3 regions of the Streptomyces canus genome follow, and region 3 is predicted to be linked to each of the others. Evidence: riboswitches for the same ligand, from Rfam matches in the RefSeq annotation. Region 3 holds a riboswitch; each other region holds the start of a gene.

Region 1 (3,268 bases), 530 kb from region 3:
TTCACCGCCGCGCCTCTGGTCGCGGCCCCGCTCTACTCCCGGCGCGGCACCGTCCTCACGGGCGTCGCGACCGTCCTCGTCGTCCTCGCGGTCCACCTGCGGCTCGGCATCCTCCTCGAAGTCGACGCCGTCACCGAGCTGGTCACGGTGGTGACGGTCGCCGTCCTCGCGGTCCTCATCAATCTCCTGGTCCGCCGCAGCAGCGAACGGCTCGCTTCCCAGCGCGAGATCGCCGAGGCCGCACAGCGGGCGGTGCTGCCCGGGCCCCCCGGGCGGATCGGCGGGTTCGACATCGCGGTGCGCTACGAGGCGGCCCAGGCGGACGCGTTCATCGGCGGTGACCTGTACGCCGTGCAGGACAGCCCGCACGGCGTACGGATGATCGTCGGGGACGTGCGCGGCAAGGGGATGGGTGCGGTGGCGGCCGTCGCGATCGTCATCGGGGCGTTCCGGGAGGCCGCCGAGCAGGAGACCACGCTGGAGGCCGTCGCCCGGCGGCTGGAGCGGGCGCTGGCGCGGGAGGCGACGCGGCGGGAAAGCGTCGAGGTCTTCGAGGGGTTCACCACGGCCGTCCTCGCCGAACTCCCGCACGACGACGGGGTCGTACGGATCGTCAACCGCGGGCACCCGCCGCCCCTGTTGCTGCACACGGACGGCGGGGTGCGCGCGCTGCCCGCCCAGGACCCCGCGCTGCCGCTCGGCATGGGCGACCTCGGCACCTGGCCCGACCGGGGCGAGGAGCACGGCTTTCCCGGTGGGGCCACACTGCTGCTGTATACGGACGGACTGTCCGAGGCGCGGGACCGGCACGGTCGGTTCTACGACCCCGAGGCGCGGCTGGCCGGCCGGGCCTTGCTGGAGCCCGGCGCACTGCTCGCCGCCCTCGTGGGGGAGGCGCGTCGGCATTCCGGGGGCTTCCTCACCGACGACCTGGCGCTGCTCGCCGTACGACGGCCTTTGTGACGTGGGGTGAGCGGGTGAGCGCCCTCCGCATAACCACTGACGTGCAGTCAAAACCTGTGGGTTGCCTGAGGCGAGGTCAACTCGCCCGTTTTTCACCGTTCATGGGCCGTAAGTCCTGCGGGATTTCGTTAATGATCAAGCGGAACAGCTTGGAATCGGGCCCCCGGGTCTATTAACGTTCGATAACGCAGCGCGGTCGTCCCAGCCGTCACAAGAGACGGCTCCGTGCTCACGCGCCGAATTCCGCAAGGGAACCGGGGAACCACCAACTTGGGGTGAATCGCTCGTACTCCGCCGTGGCAGCACGGCGGGTATACGCGCGTAGGAGACCTTCCTGCTCCGAACCCGTCAGCTAACCCGGTAGGCGAGAAGGAAGGAAAGGAGTGCGCCCACGTGGCGAACCCGCCTGCCCCTGAGGCTCCGTTCGAGCCCGGTCAGCGCAGTACCGACACACTTGTGTACGGCGGCTACCGCGCCGATGACGAGGCCCCACTGGGGGAGTGGAACCCCACTGCGGAGACCCTCCCCGCCGTACGTGGCCGGCACCGCGTCGCCAAGCAGCGTGGCGGGGGATTCGCCCGCAGCTCCACCGTTCTGGGTGTCGGTGTCATAGCCGCCGTCAGCGCGGGCGGGATGGCCAGCGCCAACACCGGCAAGCCGCCGGTCTCCATCTCCATCCCCGACCTGCCCTCCGTGGGTTCGCTCATCTCGGACGACTCCGGCTCCGCCGCGGACGACACGAGCGCCTTCAGCAGCGTCGGCGCCACCACCGCCGACACCGCCAAGGGCACCTCGGACGCCGGTGAGGCGTTGCGCTCGCGCATCCTGGCCCAGGCCGAGCGGCAGCAGGACCAGATCGACACCAAGGCCGCCCAGGCCGTCGCCGCCGCCGCCGAGAAGGAAGCCGACGCGGCCGCCGCCAAGGCGGAGAAGGACGCTCAGGAGAAGGCCGCCGCCGCGAAGAAGAAGGCGGAGGAGGAGGCCGCGAAGAAGGCCGAGGCCGCGCGCCTCGCCGAGCTCGCCAAGCAGTACACGCTGCCGACCTCGTCGTACACCATCACCGGCACCTTCGGTCAGGCCGGCTCCCTGTGGTCCTCCGGCTACCACACGGGCCTCGACTTCGCCGCGCCCACGGGCACGCTCATCAAGGCCATCCACAGCGGCACCATCACCGAGGCCGGCTGGGCCGGTTCCTACGGTTACCGCACGATCCTGACCCTCGACGACGGCACCGAGCTGTGGTTCTGCCACCAGTCCTCGATCAGCGTCAGCGTCGGCCAGAAGGTCGGCACCGGTGACGTCATCGGCCGCGTGGGCGCCACGGGCAACGTGACCGGCGCGCACCTGCACCTGGAGGTCCACCCGGGCGGCTCGGCCGACGGGATCGACCCGATGACGTGGCTGCGCGGCAAGGGTCTCAACCCCTGAGGTTTACGGTGATTTTGCGGCCGTTGCGGAAGGTCGGCCTCCGGTGCTTGCGTTGACGTAGGACATGACTACTTCTTCGCTTCGCAAGCTCGGCTCCTCCGACCTCGAGGTCTTCCCGCTCTCCCTCGGCGGCAACGTGTTCGGCTGGACGGCCGACGAGTCCCAGTCCTTCGCCGTCCTCGACGCGTACGCCGCCGCGGGCGGCAACTTCGTCGACACGGCCGACTCGTACTCGCACTGGGTCGACGGCAATTCCGGTGGCGAGTCCGAGACGGTCATCGGCAACTGGCTGGCGGCGCGGGGCAACCGCGACGACTTCGTCATCGCCACGAAGGTCAGCCAGCACCCCGACTTCCCCGGCCTGACCGCCACCAACATCAAGGCCGCCGCCGACGCCTCGCTGCAGCGCCTGGGCACCGACCACATCGACCTCTACTACACCCACTTCGACAAGACCGAAGTGCCGGTCGAGGAGATCATCGGCGCGCTGGACGAACTGGTGAAGGCGGGCAAGGTGCGGGCGATCGGCGCCTCCAACATCTCCGCCGCGCGTCTCGCGGAGTCCCTTGCCTTCTCGGACCGCGAGGGCCTGGCGCGCTATGTCGCCCTGCAGCCCCAGTACAACCTGGTCTCCCGTGACACGTACGAGGGCGAGCTACAGGCCGTGGCCGCGCGCGAGGGCCTCGCCGCCGTCCCGTACTACGCCCTCGCCTCCGGGTTCCTCACCGGCAAGTACCGTCCCGGCGCGACCGTCGACAGCCCGCGGGCCGCGGCGGGCGCCGGCAAGCACCTGGAGACCGAACGCGGCCGGAAGGTCCTCGCGGCCCTGGACGACATCGCCGAGTCCCACCGCGTCCCGGTCGCCACGGTCGCCCTC
Region 2 (3,268 bases), 3.0 Mb from region 3:
GAGGTCAGCGCGGGACTTCCGGAGGCCTGGGCGAGCGTCTCGTGGAACCAGCCCCCCAGGGAGCGCAGATCCTCGCTGTTGCCCCGCCTGGCCCGCTCCTGGCCCAGCCTGACCAGGCCGCGCAGCACCTTCAGATGGGCCTCGGTGCGGCGCTGGGCGGCCCGGGAGGCGCCGAGCGGCTCGAGGAGCATCCGCATCTCCAGGAGGTCGGAACCCTCCTGCTCGGTCGGTTCGGCCACGCACGCGCCCGCGTGCCGCCGCGTCACCACGAAGCCCTCGGCCTCCAGCGTGCGCAGGGCTTCCCGGACCGGGACACGGGAGACGCCGTAGCGGCGGGCGAGCAGTTCCTCGGTGAGCCGGCTGCCGCGCTCGTAGACACCGGCGACGATGTCGTCCCGGATCGCCGTGCATACCGAGTGCGCCGGAATACGCATGTCCGACCTCCGTCTTAATCCCCGTGAAACGTCGCCGATTGACGTGTGTTCAGTGACTCTATTGCAATGAACGGGAATTTCCGACGGCGGACCGGAATCCGGGGATATTTTTTGGACAACGGGGCCGCGGAAACGACGAAACCCCGGCTCGGGGGAGCCGGGGCCTCGCGGAGATCGCGCGGTGGGTCGTCAGACGTTCACACCGTGCGAGCGCAGGTAGGCGACGGGGTCGATGTCCGAGCCGTACTCGGCGGTCGTGCGCGCCTCGAAGTGCAGGTGCGGGCCGGTGACGTTGCCGGTCGCGCCGGACACTCCGATCTGCTGGCCCGGGGTGACCGACTGGCCGACCGAGACGCCGATGGACGACAGGTGGCCGTACTGGGTGTACGTGCCGTCGGCCATCCTGATCACGATCTCGTTGCCGTACGACCCGCCCCAGCCGGCCTCAACGACCGTGCCGCGGCCGACCGCGTGGACGGAGGTGCCGCTCGCGGCGTGGAAGTCGACACCGGTGTGGCTGCCGGACGACCACAGGGAGCCGCCGGTCTTGTAGCCGGTCGAGATGTAGGAGCCGGAGATCGGGACGACGAAGCTGTTGAGGCGCTTGCGCTCGGCCGCACGGGCGGCTCGCTCCTTGGCCTCGCGCTCCTCCTTGGCCCGGGCCTCGGCCTTCCTCTTGGCCTCCGCCGCCGCCTTCTTCTGCGCGGCGGCCTGCGCCTGGGCGGCGGCCTGGGCGTCGAGCTGGTCGGCGAGGGAGTCGCCGACGCTGACGACGGGCATGAGGCCGGTCTGCTCGACAGAGTTGTCGGCGGCGAGTGCGGGGGCGGCGATGGTGCCGATGACGCCGGTGGTGGCGAGGGCCGCGACGCCCGCCGCGCGGGCGGTGGTGCGCTTCATGCGGCTGGGACGACGGTGCTTCCCGGTGGCGCAGGTGAACGCCATGTGGTGGCTGGTCCTTTCCTTCCTTCTCGCCTACCGGGTTAGCTGACGGGTTCGGAGCAGGAAGGTCTCCTACGGACTCCCTCGCGGCTCGCGCGGGCGTCCGATTCACCCCAGGGACACGTGATGTGGGTCCCCGGCTCCCCTGGCTCGCGCCATGCGGGGACTCGGCGATGACTGTCCGGTGCCGCGGGCGCGGCGCAGTGCCTGACGGACAGCCCAGAGGACGCTAAGCGGGGCCACATTCAATCCCCAAACGGATCACGGCGTTTGTAGCGCATCCCACAGGGCAGACAGGCAACCTCCTGCCCAATTCGGACATCTGAGGGCCCTGGTGACGCATGCGTCACCAGGGCCCCCGAGGTCGGATTCCTCTACTCGGCCGTGACGACCTTGACTTCGCCGATACCGAGGGCCTCGACGGGCTCCTTGATGGCGGCCGCGTCGCCGACCAGGACCGTCACCAGCCGGTCCACCGGGAAGGCGTTCACGACGGCCGCGGTGGCCTCGACGGTGCCGGTCGCGGCGAGCTGCTGGTACAGAGTCGCCTGGTAGTCGTCCGGCAGGTGCTGCTCGACCTGGTCGGCCAGCGTGCTCGCCACGGCCGCCGCGGTCTCGTACTTGAGCGGCGCCACACCGACGAGGTTCTGTACGGCGACATCGCGCTCGGCGTCGGTGAGACCGCCTTCGGCGAGCGTGCGCAGCACCTTCCACAGGTCGTCCAGGGCGGGAAGGGTGTTCGGGGTGTCGACGGAGCCGCTGATGGCGAGCATCGCGGCGCCCGAACCGTCCGGGGCGGACCTGAGGACCTGACCGAACGAGCGCACACCGTAGGTGTAGCCCTTCTCCTCGCGCAGGACGCGGTCCAGGCGGGAGGTGAGGGTGCCGCCGAGGCAGTACGTGCCGAGCACCTGCGCGGGCCACACGCGTGCGTGGCGATCGGCGCCGATGCGGCCGATCAGCAGCTGCGTCTGGACGGCGCCGGGGCGGTCCACGATGACGACCCGGCCGGTGTCGTCGGCGGTCACCGGCGGCACCGGCCGCGGCCGGCCCGTGGAGCCGGTCCAGGAACCGAGGGTGTCGCCGAGCAGGGCGTCAAGGTCGATGCCGGTGAGGTCGCCGACCACCACGGCGGTCGCGGTGGCGGGGCGCACGTGCTTCTCGTAGAAGCCGCGCACGGCCGCGGAGTCGATGTTCTCGACCGTCTCCTCGGTGCCCTGGCGCGGGCGCGACATGCGCGAGTCGGCCGGGAACAGCTCCCTGGAGAGCTCCTTGGCGGCGCGGCGGGACGGGTTGGCCAGCTCGTGCGGGATCTCGTCCAGGCGGTTGCGGACGAGCCGCTCGACCTCGCTGTCCGCGAACGCGGGCGCCCTGAGGGCGTCGGCCAGCAGACCGAGCGCCTTGGCGAGGCGGGAGGCCGGCACTTCGAGGCTGAGGCGGACGCCCGGGTGGTCGGCGTGCGCGTCGAGGGTGGCGCCGCAGCGCTCCAGCTCGGCGGCGAACTCCTCGGCGGAGTGCTTGTCGGTGCCTTCGGAGAAGGCGCGCGCCATGATCGTGGCGACGCCGTCCAGGCCGGTCGGCTCGGCGTCCAGGGGTGCGTCCAGGAGCACCTCGACGGCGACGACCTGCTGGCCGGGGCGGTGGCAGCGCAGGAGGGTGAGGCCGTTGTCGAGCGTCCCGCGCTCGGGGGCGGGGAAGGCCCAGACCTTGGGCTCGCCCGCCTGCGGCTGCGGGTGGAATTCCATCGCGGCGAGCTCGGTCACTTGGCCGCCTCCTCGTTCTCGTCGGTGGCTTCCACGGCGGCCGCGGACTCCGGGTCTTCGGCGCCCTCGGCGTCCTCGGCGCTCTGGGCGATCTCGGCCGGGGCGGTGGGCTCGTAGACGAGCACCGCGCGG
Region 3 (3,268 bases):
TGCTCTTCAGGACCTTCTTGAGGGTGTGGTAGACCTCGGTGCCCCAGCGCAGCGCCTCGGAGAAGGACTCCGCGCCGATCGGGGCGATCATGAACTCCTGGATGTCCACGTTGGAGTCGGCGTGCGAGCCGCCGTTCAGGATGTTCATCATCGGCACCGGCAGCAGGTGCGCGTTCGGGCCGCCCAGGTAGCGGAAGAGCGGGAGGTCGCTGGCCTCGGAGGCGGCGTGGGCGACGGCGAGGGAGACGCCGAGGATGGCGTTGGCGCCGAGCGAGCCCTTGTTGTCGGTGGCGTCCAGGTCGAACATCGCCTGGTCGATCAGGCGCTGCTCGGTGGCGTCGTAGCCGACCAGCTCCGGGCCGATCTGCTCGATGACGGCCAGGACGGCCTTCTCGACACCCTTGCCCTGGTAGCGGTTGGGGTCACCGTCGCGGAGCTCGATGGCCTCGAAGGCACCCGTGGAGGCGCCGGACGGGACGGCGGCACGACCCGTGCTGCCGTCGTCGAGGCCGACCTCGACCTCGACCGTGGGGTTGCCTCGGGAGTCCAGGATTTCCCGGGCTACGACGACGTCGATGGACGGCACGAGCATCTCCTTCTTGGGGTCTGACACGGTCCGCCGGGACCGCGGTGGGTTCTGCGAGACCGAGCCTAACCGGCTCCGGGGGATCGGCCACCGTGTGGACCGCCCCGTGGACAGAACCGAAAGTAAATTGTTTCTGAACTGAACAAAGACGGCCCGGGGCGGCGCATGAAAAAACCCCGCCCCGGTGCGTACGGGGGAACACGCACCGGAGCGGGGAGCCCGTGGGGACGGGGGGACCCTCACGAGGCCTTCATCGTGAAGGACACGGATGTGAGGGCGCTGTGGTTCAGCTGGGCCTTACTTGAGGTGCAGCTGCTGGCCCGGGTAGATGAAGTCGGCGTCGGTGATGATGTCCTTGTTCAGCTTGAACAGCTTCTGCCAGCCGCCCTTGACCTTGTGCTTCTCGGCGATCGAGCTGAGGGTGTCACCCTTGACGACCTTGTACTCGCCGTCGCCCTTCTTGACCTTCTTGCCGGTCGGGGTGGTGACGGTCTTCTTGGCCGCCGGACGGTCGGTCGAACGGGAGGCGCTCTGCTCCTCGGTCGAACGGCTGCTCGTGTTCGAGGAGCTGTTGGAGGAGGACGAGCTGCTGCCGCCGCTGTAGGTGGCGCTGGACAGGCCGGTGCCGCAGACCGGCCAGGCACCCTTGCCCTGCGAGGCGAGGACCTTCTCGGCGACGGCGATCTGCTGGGACTTGCTGGCCTGGTTGGCCTGCGCGGCGTACTGCGTGCCGCCGTACGCGGCCCAGGTGGAGGCCGAGAACTGCAGACCGCCGTAGTAGCCGTTGCCGGTGTTGATGGACCAGTTGCCGCCGGACTCGCACTGGGCGACGGTGTCCCACTCGGAGGCGGTGGCGGCGGAGGCGTTGCCGGCCGCCATCAGCGGGGCGGCGATGGCGACACCGGTGACACCGGCGAGCGCGGCGGCGCGAGTGGCCTTGGACGGACGACGGTGCTTGCCCTTGCCGGAAAACAGCATGGTGGATCCCCTCACCGACGCCTACGAGGTGAGCTGTCGGGTTCGGGCCGGTTGAGTTGCCCGGCCGCGCACCTCCCGGTGCACGGCTTAACCCCAAGCCGGTTCCAGCTCAACTGCTGGGCCCGGCACTTACCTTGGGTCCCCCGCTCCTGCCTACGGCGCTGTTAAGCGACGACTGTTCCCGTACGGCCGCTGGCAGGATTCGGCGTTGCGACAGACGGGGCTCGGGTTGCCGAGCGGTGACGACCGTAGACACGCGTTCGGCGGAATTTCAAAGACGATCAGGGCTTCTGAGACTCATCCCACACTTTCACCAAAGTGGACATTCGGTGCGAAGTGTGACGTGAACTCCCGCTGTTTTTCTGGGCTTTTCCGCCCTATTCAGCCCCTGTGTCGAGCGTCTGACCGGCGACGATGTTGCTCGGGTCGGCCCCGATGCGGTCCTTGTTCTCGGCATAGAGGGCGCGCCATCCCCCGTCGAGGCCAAGGGAGTCGGCGATGGAGGCGAGGGAGTCGCCCTCCTGGACGGTGTAGGTACGGGCGGCGTGGCGGCCGGCCGCGGAGGAGGCCGCGCTCTTCGTCGCATTCTCCTCGGCGCTGCCACCCCGGTGCTTGCCGGAGCCGAGGGCGCCGACGTCCACGAGGGCCGAAGAGCTGCCCTCCTGCCACGACTTGTCCGCTTCGTCCTCTTCTGGGTTCACCACGGGTGAGCTGTCGGAAGACTGCGCCCCTTCCGCGGCGGAACCCTCGGAACCCGAGGAGTTCTTTTTGTCCGACTTGCCGGAACCCTTGTCACCGCTGGAGGGGGTGGCCGACGGCGAGGGAGTCGTGGACGAACCGTCCAGCGCGCCGAGCAGACCGGAAGACTCTCCGGAGCCCGACGAGTTGGAGGAACCGGACGAACCGGATGATTCCGACGAGCCGGACGCGGAGGCCGAGGGCGTCCCGCTCTCCACACCCGTGTCGACATCGGCCGAGCTCGAGTCCTTGCTGAGACCGTTGAGCAGACCGCAGGTCGGCCACGCGGCGATGCCCTGGTCCGCGAGAAGCTTCTCGGCCACGGCTATCTGCTGGTTGCGGCTGGCCAGATCCGCGGTCTTGGCGTATTCGAGGCCGCCGTACTTCTCCCAGTTCTCCTGGGACATCTGGAGGCCGCCGTAGTAGCCGTTGCCGTCGTTCGCGCTCCAGGAGCCGCCGCTCTCGCATTCCGCGACCCGGTCCCAGGTGGTGCCGGTGGCGGCGCTCGCTCCGGTCGCCCCGAGCAGTGGGATCGCGATGGCGGATCCCGTCACACCGGCCGCAATGAGGAGAGCCGGAGCCTGACGGGGGCGACGGTGACGACCGTTCCCGGAGAGCATGGGGGGACCTTTCCCGAGAGAGCAGGGACCTGCGCGGCGGGTGGTGCAGGGCACCGCGCTGGTCCGTGAACGTATAGGGATTCGATCACTTGTCACAAGTTAATGCCGCGTAGATCACGTGAAGATCACAGACTTGAGGGCACGTCATGTTTACGAGGCCCCGTGCGGGGATAGGCCGGACCCCTCGGTCGATTACCGGACGGGCGTGAACTCCACGGGCAAAGTGCGCAGTCCACGCATGATGAGTCCCCCACGCCAGCGCAAATCGGCTGAATCCACCGCGAGTTGCAGGTCCGGGAGACGGGTGAGGAGGGTGGCGAGCGCGGTCTGCCCCTCCAGACGGGCG

Evidence for each region. A riboswitch is a leader RNA that binds a small molecule or an ion and turns the genes downstream of it on or off. The one in region 3 is predicted to bind cyclic di-AMP.
Region 1: another riboswitch for cyclic di-AMP. It lies ahead of OG841_RS24745 (M23 family metallopeptidase); the one in region 3 lies ahead of OG841_RS27275 (transglycosylase family protein).
Region 2: another riboswitch for cyclic di-AMP. It lies ahead of OG841_RS13030 (M23 family metallopeptidase); the one in region 3 lies ahead of OG841_RS27275 (transglycosylase family protein).

The regions. Positions count from the first base shown of each region.
Region 1 is NZ_CP107989.1:5,418,614-5,421,881, forward strand. Features, by position in the region: gene OG841_RS24740 (PP2C family protein-serine/threonine phosphatase) at 1-963, shown strand, start outside; cyclic di-AMP (ydaO/yuaA leader) riboswitch at 1,188-1,345, shown strand; gene OG841_RS24745 (M23 family metallopeptidase) at 1,357-2,391, shown strand; gene OG841_RS24750 (aldo/keto reductase) at 2,456-3,268, shown strand, end outside.
Region 2 is NZ_CP107989.1:2,932,311-2,935,578, forward strand. Features, by position in the region: gene OG841_RS13025 (GntR family transcriptional regulator) at 1-434, opposite strand, end outside; gene OG841_RS13030 (M23 family metallopeptidase) at 624-1,376, opposite strand; cyclic di-AMP (ydaO/yuaA leader) riboswitch at 1,390-1,556, opposite strand; gene OG841_RS13035 (M16 family metallopeptidase) at 1,748-3,136, opposite strand; gene OG841_RS13040 (M16 family metallopeptidase) at 3,133-3,268, opposite strand, start outside.
Region 3 is NZ_CP107989.1:5,949,718-5,952,985, reverse strand. Features, by position in the region: gene eno (phosphopyruvate hydratase) at 1-592, opposite strand, end outside; gene OG841_RS27275 (transglycosylase family protein) at 884-1,564, opposite strand; cyclic di-AMP (ydaO/yuaA leader) riboswitch at 1,568-1,735, opposite strand; gene OG841_RS27270 (transglycosylase family protein) at 1,942-2,922, opposite strand; gene OG841_RS27265 (cytochrome P450 family protein) at 3,115-3,268, opposite strand, start outside.